DNA from 4 places in the Pseudomonas sp. 24 E 13 genome. Region 1 is predicted to be linked to each of the others. Evidence: predicted binding sites of a transcription regulator. Region 1 holds the regulator's gene; each other region holds the start of a gene.
The links. The regulator FliA, encoded in region 1, starts transcription of late flagellar genes. The targets are predictions, from matches to a motif close to CTAAAGTTTNNNNNNNNNNNGCCGNTAA.
Positions count from the first base shown of each region.

Region 1 (3,766 bases):
AGGGCGGGGTGATCGCCATGGTCGGTCCTGCCGGCATGGGCAAGACCACCACCCTGGCCAAGCTGGCCGCCCGTTATGTACTCAAGTACGGCGCGCAGAACATCGCGCTGGTGAGCATGGACAGTTATCGCATCGGCGCCCAGGAACAGCTCAAGACCCTGGGCCGCATCCTCAATGTGCCGGTGACCCACGTCGACCCGGGCCAGTCCCTGGCCAACGCCCTCGACCCGCTGCTGCGCAAGCGCGTGGTGTTGATCGATACCGCCGGCCTGCAAGCCAGCGACCCGGCCCTGCGCATGCAGCTCGAAAGCCTGGCCGGGCGTGGCATCAAGTCGAAAAATTACCTGGTGCTTGCAACCACCAGCCAGAAACAGGTTCTTACCGCTGCCTACCACAGCTATAAGCGCTGCGGCCTGGCCGGTTGTATCCTGACCAAACTGGATGAAACCGCCAGCCTGGGCGAAGTGCTGAGCCTGGCAATCAGTCATGAACTACCGGTCGCCTACCTGACCGACGGGCCGCGGATTCCGGATGATTTGCATCTGCCGCGCCGTCATCAGTTGGTCAGCCGTGCTGTCAGCGTGCAAATGCAAGACGAGCCTAGCGAGGAAGCGATGGCTGATATGTTCGCCGACCTTTATCACAACCCGGCAAAACGGGTGGGATGAGGCAGGATGAACACCGTGAAATGTACCTACATCGATGGTCTGCAAGCGATACACGCGGCCAAGCCATGTAGCCTGCGTCTAAGCAAGACAAGGTAAAGAAATAAAATGGGCAGCATGCATCCCGTACAGGTGATCGCGGTGACCGGCGGCAAAGGTGGCGTCGGCAAAACTAACGTGTCAGTGAATTTGTCCCTGGCCCTGGCAGAGCTTGGCCGTCGCGTCATGCTGCTGGATGCTGACCTGGGCCTGGCCAACGTGGACGTTCTGTTGGGGCTGACCCCCAAACACACGCTGGCCGATGTGATCGAAGGCCGCTGTGAGCTGCGCGACGTGCTGCTGCAGGGGCCCGGTGGGATCCGCATCGTGCCGGCCGCCTCCGGCACCCAGAGCATGGTGCACTTGAGTCCGGCGCAGCATGCCGGCCTGATCCAGGCCTTCAGCGATATCGGCGACAACCTTGACGTGCTGGTGATCGACACCGCCGCCGGGATCGGCGAGTCGGTGGTCAGCTTTGTCCGCGCAGCGCAAGAAGTACTGCTGGTGGTGTGCGACGAGCCCACCTCGATTACCGATGCCTACGCCCTGATCAAACTGCTCAACCGTGACTACGGCATGAACCGCTTTCGCGTGCTGGCCAACATGGCCCAGAGCCCGCAGGAAGGGCGTAACCTGTTCGCCAAGTTGACCAAGGTCACGGATCGTTTCCTCGATGTGGCTTTACAATACGTCGGCGCCGTTCCCTACGACGAGTGTGTGCGCAAGGCCGTGCAAAAGCAGCGTGCGGTCTACGAAGCGTTCCCTCGTTCGAAGTGCGCACTGGCATTCAAGGCCATTGCCCAGAAGGTCGATACCTGGCCGTTGCCTGCCAACCCTCGGGGGCATCTGGAGTTTTTCGTCGAGCGACTGGTGCATCAGACGAGCGCGGGACCTGTGCTATGACATCAAGCGGCTACAACCTTTACAAAAAGTCGGCACGTGACAGCCAGGGCGAATTGATCGAGCGCTATGCGCCCCTGGTCAAGCGCATTGCCTATCACCTGCTGGCGCGCCTGCCTGCCAGCGTGCAGGTTGAAGACCTGATCCAGGCCGGCATGATCGGCCTGCTCGAAGTGTCGACCAAATATGACGCGAGCAAGGGCGCGAGTTTCGAGACGTATGCGGGTATCCGTATCCGTGGCGCGATGCTCGATGAGGTGCGTAAAGGGGACTGGGCGCCGCGTTCGGTACACCGCAATACGCGCATGGTCAGTGACGCAATTCGCGCAATTGAAGCAAAAACCGGTCGTGACGCTAAAGATCATGAAGTTGCGGCCGAACTCCAATTGAGTCTCGACGATTATTACGGGATTTTGAACGATACCTTGGGCAGCCGCCTGTTCAGTTTCGACGACCTGTTACAGGACGGCGAACACGAAGGGCTGCACGAGGACGGCGCGAGTGCGCATATGGAACCGTCGCGCGATCTGGAAGATGAGCGTTTCCAGGGAGCATTGGCGGACGCCATTGCCAATCTGCCGGAGCGTGAGCGCCTGGTGCTGGCGCTGTACTACGACGAAGAGCTGAACCTCAAGGAAATCGGTGAGGTCCTGGGGGTCAGCGAATCGCGTGTCAGCCAGTTGCATAGCCAGTGCGCGGCCCGCTTGCGGGGGCGGTTGGGAGAGTGGCGCGCGCGCTGACAGGCAGTGTGGGGACACTGCAGATGCTACCGCGAAGGTTTCGGCCTTCGCGGATTCGCTCCGTGGTGCCCTGGGCAGTCCTTTTTGTGTAACGCCTGTTGATTGAAGTGGCGCGTCCAGGTGCTGGGCGCGTTTAAGACTGCTTGGAGGTCGAATTGGACAAGAACATGAAAATCCTCATCGTTGATGACTTCTCAACGATGCGGCGGATCATAAAAAACCTGTTGCGTGACCTTGGGTTCACTAACACGGTCGAGGCGGATGACGGCATTACGGCGATTCCGATCCTCAACAGCGGCAGCATCGACTTTCTGGTAACCGACTGGAACATGCCGGGCATGACCGGTATCGATTTGCTGCGCCATGTGCGCGCCGATGAAAAACTGCGCAGCCTGCCGGTGTTGATGGTGACCGCCGAAGCCAAGCGTGAACAGATCATCGAAGCCGCCCAAGCCGGGGTCAACGGTTACGTGGTCAAGCCATTCACAGCATTGGCCTTGAAAGAGAAGATCGAAAAAATCTTCGAACGCATCCACGGCTAATGCCATCGCGGGGGAGCTATGGAGCATAAAGAAACAACACTGGGCGACTTTGAGTCGACCCTGAAAAAGCATGCTCACCAGTTGGTCGACAGCCTGGAAAAAGGCCATTTCGCCGACGCGGTGCAGTTGATCCATGAGCTTAACCAGACCCGTGACCGCGGCCTGTACCAGGAAGTGGGCAAGCTCACACGCGAGCTGCACAGTGCGATCGTCAATTTCCAGATTGACCCGCGCATGCCCCAGGCCGAAGAGATTTCGCAGATCACCGATGCCACTGAACGCTTGTCCTATGTGGTCAGGCTGACCGAGGCGGCGGCCAACCGCACCATGGACCTGGTGGAAAACGCCACGCCCCTGGTCAACGGCATGGCCAGCGAAGCCCACGCCCTGAGCGTGGACTGGGGCCGCTTCATGCGCCGCGAAGTGGGGGCTGAAGAGTTCCGTGAGCTGGCGCGTCGCGTCGACGGTTTTCTGTCGCGCAGCGAGCAGGAAAACCGCACGGTGGCCAGCAACCTCAACGATATTCTGCTGGCCCAGGATTACCAGGACCTCACAGGCCAGGTGATCAAGCGGGTGACCCAACTGGTCACCGAAGTGGAAAGCAACCTGCTCAAACTGGTGCTCATGGCCGGTCAGGTCGACCGTTTTGCCGGCATCGAACATGACCGCGAAGCGATCCTCTCGGAAAAAGATCCACAAAAACATCTCGCCAAGGGTGAAGGTCCGCAGATTCATGCCGATAAACGTGAAGACGTCGTATCCGGTCAAGATGACGTAGACGATTTGCTGTCCAGTTTAGGCTTCTAAGGAGCACCCACATGAGCTTCGGCGCCGATGAAGAAATCCTTCAGGATTTCCTTGTAGAGGCCGGCGAAATTTT
Region 1 is NZ_CVTO01000027.1:7,662-11,427, forward strand. It holds gene flhF (flagellar biosynthesis protein FlhF) at 1-668, shown strand, start outside; gene fleN (flagellar synthesis regulator FleN) at 774-1,607, shown strand; gene fliA (RNA polymerase sigma factor FliA) at 1,604-2,344, shown strand; gene BFP90_RS01030 (chemotaxis response regulator CheY) at 2,512-2,886, shown strand; gene BFP90_RS01035 (protein phosphatase CheZ) at 2,905-3,693, shown strand; partial or broken gene BFP90_RS01040 (Hpt domain-containing protein) at 3,705-3,766, shown strand, end outside.

Region 2 (3,766 bases), on a different contig from region 1:
CGATGCGGCCATTGAGTTGGTCGATATGCGCAATGTCTTCGCCTACTGCGCGCAGCATATCGACGGCCACTTGGCTGTCTTCCACGCAACGCTCCACACCCTGGCGGCTGTCGTGCATGGCTTCGACCGCCTGGCGGCTGCCTTGCTGCAAGCCTTCGATGATGGTCCTGATTTCCTGGGTGGAGAGGGCGGTGCGCTGGGCCAGGCTGCGCACCTCGTCGGCGACCACGGCAAAACCACGGCCTTGTTCGCCGGCGCGGGCGGCTTCGATGGCGGCGTTGAGGGCGAGCAGGTTGGTCTGGTTGGCGATGCTGCTGATCACCTCCAGCACCGAGCCGATTTGCTCCGCCTGCACGGCCAGCGATTGCACGGTCGATTGCGTGCCATTGATGCGCGAGGCCAGTTGCGTGATTTCATGCTGGGCGCGCCCCACGCTTTGCTGACCGCGCTCAATCTGCTGGCTGGCTTGGCCGGCATGCTCCACGGCCTGTTCGACGTGCACGGTGATGTGACCCGTGGCGTCTTCCATGCGCTGCATCGAGCCGGTCATTTCATTGATTTGCGCCAGTTGATGCCGCGCGCCTTTTTCCAGAGTGCCGCTGGCCGTGGCCAGTTCCTGGCCGAGTTGGCCCAGGCCATGGGAATCGCGTGCGACGCCGTCGATCAGGTGAGTGAGCTGCTGCAGGAAGTGGTCGAAGCGCTTGGCCAGGGACACGCGCTCCTTGTCCTCACCCTTGGCCGTTTCTTCGCTGAACTGCGAGGTGACGGCGAGCATTTTTTCCAGCATTTCCTGGCTTTCGACCGCCTCGGCGTGGCTGTGCACGGCGAGGTAGAGCAGGGCGACGGATTCCATCACCACATAGAAGGCGTGGACGAAGATCATGGTCCAGCCGCCGTGGTGTTCCATCACAAACACCGGCCAGCCTTGGTGCTGCAGGGCGTGGAACACCAGGTGATGCACGGCGATGGTCAGTGCCGCCACCAGGATCGGCAGCCAGTCACGGTAGAACGTCAACACCGCGAGCAGCGCGAAGATACCAAAGTGCGCTTCGATCACACCGTGCGCCTGATTGATGTGCAAGGCGGCCATCACCATGAGGCCTGCACCGAGTGCGCAGCGCATCACGCGGGTGCCGCCGATGGCGCGATACAGCGCGGTCAGCACCACGCCGGTGCCGCCACCGACGATCAACGCCTGGGTGAAGGTGTCATGCCAGAACCCCAGCCCGAGGGAGAACAGGAACATCAGCCAGATCAGCGCCAGCATGATGCGGTCGGCCTTGCGGTAGTGCTCCAGAAAGCGTGTGCGGAGGGGCATTCACGTTTACTCCATGTGGGTTGGCCAGGAATCTAGCACGCGGCGTGCCACGCGCGCGGCCGGTAAAGAGCCAGGCGGGTGCGGCGTCAAGGTCCGACAATCGGTTATCGGCACGTCGCAGGGAGACTTTAAGAACGGCTGCCCGAGCGGGCAGCCAAGGTTGCAATGACGATCAGAAGCTGTACTTGGCGGTGAGCATCATGTTGCGCGGGCTGCCGTAGGAGTCGCCGCCATAGCTGACGGACTCGGAGATGGACTGGTAGTAGTGGCGGTCAAAGATATTGTTGGCGTTGAGTTGCAGATCCAGGTGCTGGTTGACGCGGTACCCGGCCATCAGGTCGGTGACGGCGTAGCCGCCTTGCTTGAGCCGATAGGTACTGCCGTCCGCCAACTGGATGTCGTTGTACATGCGGCTCTGCCAGGACACGTTGCCGCCCACGCGAAGTTTTTCCAGCGGGCCCTGGAAGTTGTAGCGGGTGGTGACCTTGAACAGGTGTTCCGGGGTGTCGGTGTCGAACTGCTTGTTGACCTTCTGCGGGTTGGCGGCGTCCTTGATCGTGTGGGTGCGCGCGTAGGTGTAGCCACCACCGACCTGCCAGTTCTCGGTCAAGGCGCCCTGCAATTCGAAGTCGATACCCTGGCTGCGAATCTCCCCCGAGGCTTGATAGCAGGACGCCTGCGGGCAGTCCGGCACAACGATCTGCACGGCACGGTTTTCCTGGTCGACACGGAACAGCGCCACGCTGGCATTCAGCGCGCCACCCAGGTATTCGCCCTTGATGCCCACTTCATAGTTTTTGCCGACAATGGGCTTGAGCGGAGTGGCACCGGTGCTCTTTTCTTTTTGCGGCGTGAAGATGTCGCTGTAGCTGGCATACACCGAGTGCTGGTCATTGAGCTCGTAGATCAGGCCTGCGTAGCGGGTGAGGTTGCGGGTGACCTTATAGTCGCCGTCACCGTCGCGGTTGTCATAGTCGTACCAGTCCAGGCGCCCGCCGAGGATCAGCTTGAGTGGGTCGGCCAGGCTCAGGCGCGTGGTGACGTAGACACCGTCCTGGGTGGTGACGTCACGCTGGTTGGTGGTGCGGGTGAAGTTCGGCTTGCCGGCATTGATCGGCCAATTCAGATCGTACGGGCTGTAGTTGTGGGTGGTCATGTCGAAGATGCGCTTGCTGGCGCCCACCACCAGCTCATGGGTGCGCCCGAATGCCTGGAACGGGCCGCTGACGAAGGCGTCGATCCCGGCCTGGTTTTCATCGATGGCGGCCTGGTACACCGTGCGGCCCAGGGTGTTCTCGACCCAGCGCGACTGGTAGGAGCCGGAGAACAGCGCATCTTGTTCGGCGTAATTGGCGTTGACCTGCAGTTTCCAGTCGTTGGCCAACTGCTGGCGCAACTCGACGAAAACGGTGTTGATCTCCTGGTCCTTGTTCTCCCAGTCGGTACCGGGGTTGTAGGAACGCGACAGGCCAAGGTGATGGCCATCCAGGCCGATCATCGACGAGCCCCAGAAGTAGTTGGTCTTGTCTTTCTGGTTGGAGTAGCCGAGGGTCAGGCTCGTGTCCTCGCTCAGGTCGGCTTCGGTCACGGCATAGAACAGGCCGTGATCCTGCTCGACCTTGTCGATGAAACTGTTGGCGTCGCGGTAGGAGGTGACCACCCGGCCACGCCAGGTGCCGCTGTCGTTGAGGGGGCTGGAGGCGTCGAGTTCGCCACGGTAGTCGTCCCAACTGCCGGCAGCGCCGGTCAGGGTGACTTTCTGCTCGTCCAGGGGCCGCTTGCGAATCAGGTTGATGGCCGCCGCCGGGTTGCCGGCGCCGGTCACCAGGCCGGTAGCGCCGCGTACCACCTCGACGCGATCGAACATCGCCAGGTTCGGCTGAGCGCCTACATTGACGCCGTTATAGCCACTGGGAATGCCGTCGTACATCAGGTTGTCGACGTTGAAACCGCGCGCGGTGTAGGCCTGCCGACCGGGGCCGTTGGAGTAGTTGAGGAACAATCCCGGGGTGGCATTGACCACATCGTTGATGCTGGTCATCGCCTGGTCATCCATGCGCTGACGGGTAATCACGGTGACGGCCTGTGGGGTTTCGCGCAGGGTCAGCGGCAGCTTGGTCGCGGTGCTCATGGAGCCTGTGGTGTACGACTGGCTGCCCTCGGTGGTTTCGCCAAGCTGCTGGCCGGAAACCTCTGTGGCGCCCAGTTCTATAGTGGCGGGCTGAGTGGCGGCGCCGGTGGCGAGGGCCGCGTGGGAGGTGGTCAGACAGATAGCCATCGCTATCAAACTGGGTGAAAACCCTTTACCGCCGTGGTGTTGCACAGACATGAACGTAACTCTCCCCGAATGCCGTCCGTGGCGAACAATAAATCTGTTGATAATTATTCGCATCAGTGTGGCAGATCGGGTCTGTAGGAAAAAGCCCTAAGAATGAATCAGTTAACGAA
Region 2 is NZ_CVTO01000115.1:60,270-64,035, forward strand. It holds gene BFP90_RS12685 (methyl-accepting chemotaxis protein) at 1-1,318, opposite strand, end outside; gene BFP90_RS12690 (TonB-dependent siderophore receptor) at 1,491-3,647, opposite strand.
Region 2: the regulator FliA is predicted to act here: its motif matches at 1,423-1,450, upstream of BFP90_RS12685 (methyl-accepting chemotaxis protein).

Region 3 (3,766 bases), on a different contig from region 1:
TCGTCTTTCTCCTAATACGGCTGTTGGCGTTTTCTTGACGAACCGCACTTCAAGAAAGCAACGCAACAAGTTTCATGCCAGTTCAGACCTTTTCATCGAACAGCACATGACTGGCGGTAGCCAGGCTCTGTGCAAGCTTCAAGGCCGTTTCCGACGGAATCTGGCGGATCACCTCGCCACTTTCAGTGGCGATGACCTTGACCACGACCCGATGGGTGGAATCATCAATGGAAAAATCCAGTTTGCGCTGGGCCGCTTGTACGAATTCTCGAATATCGGTGACTGCCTTTTCCAGGTCAGCCCGTTTCGGCTCACCGGCGACCGGCGCGGCCGGCGCGATTGCCTCGACCTTGGCGTTGTCTTTGTCCGCAACCACCGCAGGGGCCGAGCCTTGAGGGGCTACCGGTGGATAAGACGAGGCCAGCTTTACACTCATGTCCATGTCCAATCTCCTCTACAAACCGAAAAAGACGAAAGGGCACGTAAACGCGCCCTTCCGTCAATTACCAAGCGACGCTATTACTGAAGCAGCTTCAGTACAGCGGATGGCAGTTGGTTGGCCTGCGACAGAATCGCGGTAGCAGCCGACTGCAGGGTTTGTTGCTTGGTCAACTGAGCTGTTTCAGCAGCGAAGTCGGTGTCTTGAACGGTAGAACGTGCAGCGGTGGAGTTTTTCTGAATGTTGGTCAGGTTGTCCACAGTAGTAGTCAGACGGTTCTGAACAGCACCCAGGCCCGAACGTGTGCTGTCGATGCCGCCGATAGCCTTGTCCAGTACCGCGATGGCCGCTTGTGCGTTGAAAGCGCTGCTGACGTCGGTCTGTGCAACCGTGGTCTTGGTGGAAGCTGCGGCAGTACCTGTTGCGGCGAACAGACCGGTTACACCGGCACCGTTCATCGCGTAGCCTTTGGACGAGTCCAGGTTCACTGCACCGGTAGCGATCAGGCCGTCGGCCAGCGCGACGGCGGTACCGTAGGCACCAGCACCGTCTTTGGTGGCAACAGTGATCGAACCGGCGGCAGTGGAGGCACTGAAGTTCAGGTTCTCACCGGAATCGGACTTGACCGACAGGGTGCCCTTGGATTGGTCGTAGTTGACGCTGATGCCCAGCTTGGCGGAGTTGGATTTCAGTTGGTCAGCCAGGCTGGCGGTATCGGTTACACCGGTGAAGGTGGTGGCTTGGCCGCCAACAGTCATGGTGAAGGTAGCAGGCGTGGTCTTGGCGGCAGCACCGACGGTGAATTGAGCTTCAGTGCTGGCCGTAGCGCTCAGGCCACCTACAGCGCCGTTCAGTTGGCTGGCGATGGTTTTGGCCGATGCGCCTTGAAGAACAGTGACACTGGCGGTCTGGCCATTACCGGTCAGGCCGATCACGCCACCGGCAACACCTGAGGTGCTCGGTGCAACGCCGACGCTCTTGATCTGCTGCGAACCGATGTTGTTGGCAGCAACGTTGTCCAGGGACAGGTTGATGGTTTCGTTGGCGTTGGCGCCTACCTGGATGGCTTTGGTGCCGTACGAACCGTCGAGCAGCTTCTGGCCACCGAAAGTGGTGGTTTCCGAGATACGGGTCAGTTCCGAAGTCAGCGCCTGGTATTCTTCCTGGTTGGAAGTACGGTCAGCGTCGCTCAGGGAGCCGGTAGCCGAGGACAGCGCCAGGGTACGCATTTTTTGCAGAATGTCGGTCGAAGCCTGCATTGCGCCTTCAGCGGTCTGCGCGATGGAGATACCATCGTTGGCGTTCTTTACAGCTTGGCCCAGGCCGTTGATTTGGCTGGTCAGGCGGTTGGAAATCTGCAGGCCCGAGGCGTTGTCTTTAGCGCTGTTGATGCTCAGGCCAGTGGACAGACGCTGCATGGAGGTTTGCAGCGAGCTGGCAGCTTTAGCAAGGCCGTTCTGGGTAGTGATGGAAGCAATGTTGGTGTTTACTGTTAAAGCCATGACGAAATCCTCGATGGATGGATACTGCGGCTTCCGGCCCTGGCAACCGCCTGGTGTGGCCTGAGAACCTACGTAATAGTTATCGTCGTGGTAGCCGGTTGCTTGAGGTTTTTTTTGATTTTTTTTACTAGCCCTGTGCCAGCCCTTGCAATTCAAGCAGTTACTGCTATTGAAAACCCCGGTTTTGTTGGCTTTTCTGGCGCCAAATAAAAAACGCCGATGATCTTTCGATCATCGACGTTTTTTTTACGCGCCCCTCAAAGGGTCATGGGCGATACAGAATCGCCGAGCCCCAGGACAGGCCTACACCAAAACCGCTGATTGCCACACGCTGCCAGGCGGCATTCATCACATGTTTTTCCAGCAGCAAGGGAATGCTCGACGATACGGTATTGCCGGTCTCGACCATGTCCTTGATGAACTTGTCCACCGGCGCATCTTCAAAACGGCGCGCCACCGCGTCAACAATGGCGGCACTGCCCTGGTGAATGCAGAACGCATCGATGTCATCGGCCTTGAGGTCTGACTCATCGAGCAACTCGTGCAAATGCGCCGGCACCTTGAGCAAGGCGAAGTTGAACACCTGGCGGCCATTCATGAAGAACACGCCGTCACTGACCTTCAGGTGCGGCGCGCCGGAACCGTCGGTGCCGAACTTGGATTTGCCGAGCAACCACTGCGGGTCTTCGCCCATCCAGGTGGCGGTGGCGGCGTCGCCGAACAGCATGGTGGTGTTGCGGTCCTCCGGGTCGACGATTTTCGAATACGGGTCGGCAGTGATCAGCAGGCCGTTTTTCAGGCCGGTGGCTTCCATGAAGCCCTTCATCGCATAGATGCCGTAGACATAGCCGGAGCAGCCCAGGGAGATATCGAACGCGGCCACGTGGGTCGGCAGGCCCAGTTTGTCCTGGACGATGGCTGCGGTGTGGGGCAGCCCTTCTTCATCGCCGTTCTGGGTGACGACAATCACCGCGTCGATGGACTCGCGCTTCAAGTCCGGGTTGCCGGCAAACAACGCGTTGACCGCTTCGACACACAGATCGGAGGTTTCCTGCGCGGCATCCTTGCGCGGCAGGAACGCCGAGCCGATCTTGCCAATGATGAATTCCTCATCCTTGGCGAATTTGGCACCCTGGGCGTAGTTATCGATACCGTCCGCCGGCACGTAACTGGCGATGCTTTTAATGCCAATCATTGTGGCTTCCCAATACAAAATAGCTGGAGAACACCCCAGGGCCTGCGCCCGAAGTGCTGACAATAAAAGGGGATAACCCCAAAAAAATTCGCTGAAAGCCGCCTCGCAAGGACCCTGTGACGACTTATCCTTTTCACACGATACAGTGAAGATGCGCTTTATGACTCACAGGTCACTCAATTTTGTGCGCTTTGTGCAAAACTTCCAAACAATTAAGCCCCAAAAACGACAACGGCCCGCCCTGTTTCCAGAGCGGGCCGCTTGACGCAGCGCCACTTACATCTTGCTGAAGAGACTCAACTGCGAGATTTTCACGAAAGCCAGCTGGGAGGCTTGCAGCATGGTTTGCTGCAAGGTCAGGTTGATTGCGGCTTGAGCCGTATCGATATTGCCCAGATCACTCATGGTGCTGGTGTTAGCCAGGCCGATGCTGGTGTTCTCGCTGGTCTGAATGTCCAGTGCGTTCTGCCGCGCACCAATCGATCCGCGTACGTTATCGACCTGTGTACGGGTATTGCCAAAGTTGGCGATGGAAGCGTCCAGTACATCCTTGAGCTTGACCATCGCCGCTGGATTACCGTCGGCCGGTTGCTCCAGGGCATGGCGCAGCTGGCTGAGGCTATCCAACGC
Region 3 is NZ_CVTO01000060.1:35,234-38,999, reverse strand. It holds gene fliD (flagellar filament capping protein FliD) at 1-1, opposite strand, end outside; gene BFP90_RS02930 (flagellar protein FlaG) at 83-442, opposite strand; gene BFP90_RS02925 (flagellin N-terminal helical domain-containing protein) at 520-1,941, opposite strand; gene BFP90_RS02920 (ketoacyl-ACP synthase III) at 2,207-3,136, opposite strand; gene BFP90_RS02915 (flagellar hook-associated protein 3) at 3,413-3,766, opposite strand, start outside.
Region 3: the regulator FliA is predicted to act here: its motif matches at 2,021-2,048, upstream of BFP90_RS02925 (flagellin N-terminal helical domain-containing protein).

Region 4 (3,766 bases), on a different contig from region 1:
GTGCTACGGCTATGAAATATTGGCTTTTAATATTGATTGCAGGCGTATTGTCCGTCTCGTCGCTCAACGCTGGAGCGACGCAAATAAAGACGCCTTCGTCATACGCGCAGTCAACGTTCATCGTGTTATGTGATTGTAATACCCATCTGAAGCGCACGCTGATCGAGCATGAAATCAATAAAGCCGGCGGAAAAGTTCTGTTCATGTATGAAGACCTTGGCGGATTTGCCGTCAAAACGTCGAAGTCAGACGATCCTGACCAACTTGAGCGCAGGTTACGTGGCATACGCGGAGTCAAGTCGATAGAGCGTGATGGCGAGGCTGGCGTCAATACAGGAAGCTGAATGCGTCAAACCTCTGTCGTGCTTTATGGTCCGCGTTGGGTCGCTGTCAAGTTGGTGTAGGCGACAAGCTCCCGGTAACGTGTCCAACCCCGCAGGTGCTTGATTGTTCATGACCGATACCTGTGTCACCGCCTACCGCTTCGGCTGTTCGGCTCGGCTGGTTTCCTTGATCGCAAAGAACAGACAGCGCAGAGCTTCACGATCCTGTTCTGACAATAAACGGTAGTAGCGGATCAGTCGCTCTTCCTCTCGGCTGAGCTGTTGGGGGCGCAAGGTTGTGCCGAGGGCGGTAAGCAGTGAGGGGAAAAACGAAGTATTCAGCATGATCCAGGTTCTTCATGAGATGAATGGAAATGTGGGCTTCTTGCCCTGAACAGCTGAATACATAACGTCTCTTTTGGAAAAGGGCTCGTCATTTTTCGTGACTGTTGGGTTTTTCGGATGGGGCTGTCGGAAGTGTTTGGCGAAGGTGTAGGAGCGATCTTTCAAGGCCGGGCGACCAGGTCAAGCTTGCACAACCAGGAGCGTATGGCTTCAACCAGTTCTATCTTGCACTCCACCGGCAACCAGTGCCCGCCGGGCAGGCGGGTCACGGTGAGATCTGCGCAGGCCGCTCGCATTGGATCGCCCAGCTGATTACCGTTGATGGTGTTCATCTGATCGTAATCGCCGTTCACAAACAGGACTGGCAATGACAAGCGGCCGCCGTTGCGCGCGCGGTGCGCATACTCAATGTTGGCATCGTCGTTTAAATACCATGCGCAGGGCGCGCGGAAACCCTGCGCCTGGAAATTGCGCACCAATTCGGCGAAGTCTGCCTGCGGCCAGAGCGCCAGGTCTGGCTGGGTGAGGGGAGCCCGGTGCGCTTGGCCAAATCGCCCGCCTTTGCGGGTGACTTCGGCATTGGCTGCAACCTTGCCGATACTCGCCGGGTCGCCTCGTCGATAAATCGACGCCAGCGATGCGGCTTTATCCGCATCAAGATCAGCGACAGCACACGCAAAGTGCGTGGTGTAGTAGCGGTAATAATCCCATTGGCCGTCCGGATACGTGTCCGCCGGATAGATCGAGCGGTCAACCAGTGGGACGAGCGTCGGCAAGGCGTTAGTGGTGGGGAAGTACGGCACCGAAATCAATACAACACCGCGGCTGCGCTGAGGTTCATGGGCGACCAGTTCACCCGCCACGACGCTGCCCCAGTCGTGGCCCACCCAAATGGCGGGCATGCCACCGAGATGGTCATGAAGCTCTGCCATGTCGGCCACGATGTTTTCAAGGGTGTAGGCACCAGTGAGCGCGGGCGCGGAAGAACGGCCATAACCGCGCATGTCGGGTGCAACGCAGTGCCAGCCTTGTGCAGCGAACGCTTGTATCTGTGCGCGCCAGATCAGGCTGAGTTCCGGCCAACCGTGCAGGAACACCATCAATGGCCCATCGACCGGACCCATCTCTACATAGTGCGTCGTATGGCGGGGGGTAGTGAGAACACGCGAGGTCAGCTTGGAAGTGGACACGGTATCTCCTCATGCTACGTCGGCTGATGAACGCAAAGCGGCCACACTGTAGTGAGCGGCAGGCTTCATGGTTCGTTCCATGTTGCGCGCACACCATATTCCGTTTTTTTTCAGCGCACAGGGGCTCGGACCCCCGGGCCGGTCATCCAATGGTCATAAAACAGACGGAAGGCACATAAGGATTCTAAAGTTGAGAGGGAGTGGGCAGATAACCCCTATGTCGCCTATATCCGCAACACTGTTCAAGGATCGAACTCATGACCCAGCGTCAATCCGTCCGCATTACCCTTCCTGGTCATCCGCGTTTTTGCTGGTTTGCTCTTATCCCGGTAGTGCCTGCCGTGGTGTGGTTGCTGGTGCAATCAGCCTCCACGGCCAACCTGGTGGCGTGTGCGGTACTGGTGCTGGTGGGGCTCGGTGCCTGTGCCTGGAGCACCGGTTCACAGCGCAAGGCGGTGTTGCGCACGACGTCGCGGGCCCAGGCGGATCAGTCAACGGTGGACGCAGCGCACAACGGCATGGCTTCTCGCGCGCAGCTCGATGAAGTGTTGCTGGGCGCCATGCCGATCTGGGCCAAGCAGGTGGAAAGCTCGCGGCATCAGACTGAAGAAGCGATTGTAAGCCTGGCCAACCGTTTCACCGGGATCGCCACGCGGTTGCAGGACACGGTACAGGCATCGCAGCAGGCTGCCGGCGAACTGGACGGGCAGTCCGCCGATGGCGCGCTGGAGGTGCTGGCGCGCAGTGACAGCGAGCTGAGCCAGGTGATCAACTCGCTCAAGGCCACTCAGACCAGCCGTGACCAGACCCTGGCCCAGGTCCGCAGCCTCACCGCCTATACCAAGGAACTGCGCGCCATGGCCGCCGACGTGGCGGCGATTGCCGCGCAGACCAACCTCCTGGCCCTCAACGCAGCCATCGAGGCGGCGCGTGCCGGTGAGGCAGGGCGCGGCTTTGCGGTGGTGGCCGATGCGGTGCGCAGCCTGTCGAACAAATCCAGTGAAACCGGCCAGCAGATGTCGGCCAAGGTCGACATCATCAATAACGCCATCACGCAATTGGTGCAGGCCGCATCCAGCAGTGCCGACCAGGACAGCCACTCGGTGGCCGAGTCGGAAAACAGTATTCAACGCGTACTCGAGCGCTTCCAGAACATCACCGGGCGCCTGGCGGACTCTGCCGACCTGCTCAAGCAGGAAAGCTACGGCATCCGTGATGAGATGACCGAAGTGCTGGTCAGCCTGCAATTCCAGGACCGGGTCAGCCAGATCCTCAGCCACGTGCGAGACAACATGCAGGCCTTGCATGACCACCTCCTGCAAGCCAGCCAGGCGCCGGACCAGGCGGTGGGCGTCGATGCCCGGCAGTGGCTCGCGCGGATGGAAGCCACCTACGCCACCGACGAGCAACGGCGCCTCCATCACGGAGCGGCGGCCGCGCAGCAGAACTCTCAAGACATCACCTTCTTTTAGGAGCACATCATGGCAAAGAATGTATTAGTGGTCGACGACTCCAGCAGCGTGCGGCAAGTGGTCGGCATCGCCTTGAAAAGCGCCGGCTACGACGTCATCGAGGCCAGCGACGGCAAGGATGCCCTGAGCAAGCTTACCGGGCAGAAGGTGCACTTGATCATCAGCGACGTGAACATGCCCAACATGGACGGCATCACCTTCGTCAAGGAGGTCAAGAAGCTGGCCAATTACAAGTTCACCCCGATCATCATGCTGACCACCGAGTCCCAGGAATCGAAGAAGGCCGAGGGCCAGGCCGCCGGTGCCAAGGCATGGGTGGTCAAGCCGTTCCAGCCGGCGCAGATGTTGGCGGCAGTGTCTAAACTGATCCTGCCTTGATCCCGGCGCCAGGGAGGCTCCCATGCCGATTACCACTGAAACAGTCGACGATACTGCC
Region 4 is NZ_CVTO01000158.1:7,567-11,332, reverse strand. It holds gene BFP90_RS25495 (hypothetical protein) at 12-344, shown strand; gene BFP90_RS25490 (hypothetical protein) at 477-668, opposite strand; gene BFP90_RS25485 (alpha/beta fold hydrolase) at 830-1,858, opposite strand; gene BFP90_RS25480 (methyl-accepting chemotaxis protein) at 2,116-3,330, shown strand; gene BFP90_RS25475 (response regulator) at 3,340-3,708, shown strand; gene BFP90_RS25470 (STAS domain-containing protein) at 3,731-3,766, shown strand, end outside.
Region 4: the regulator FliA is predicted to act here: its motif matches at 2,043-2,070, upstream of BFP90_RS25480 (methyl-accepting chemotaxis protein).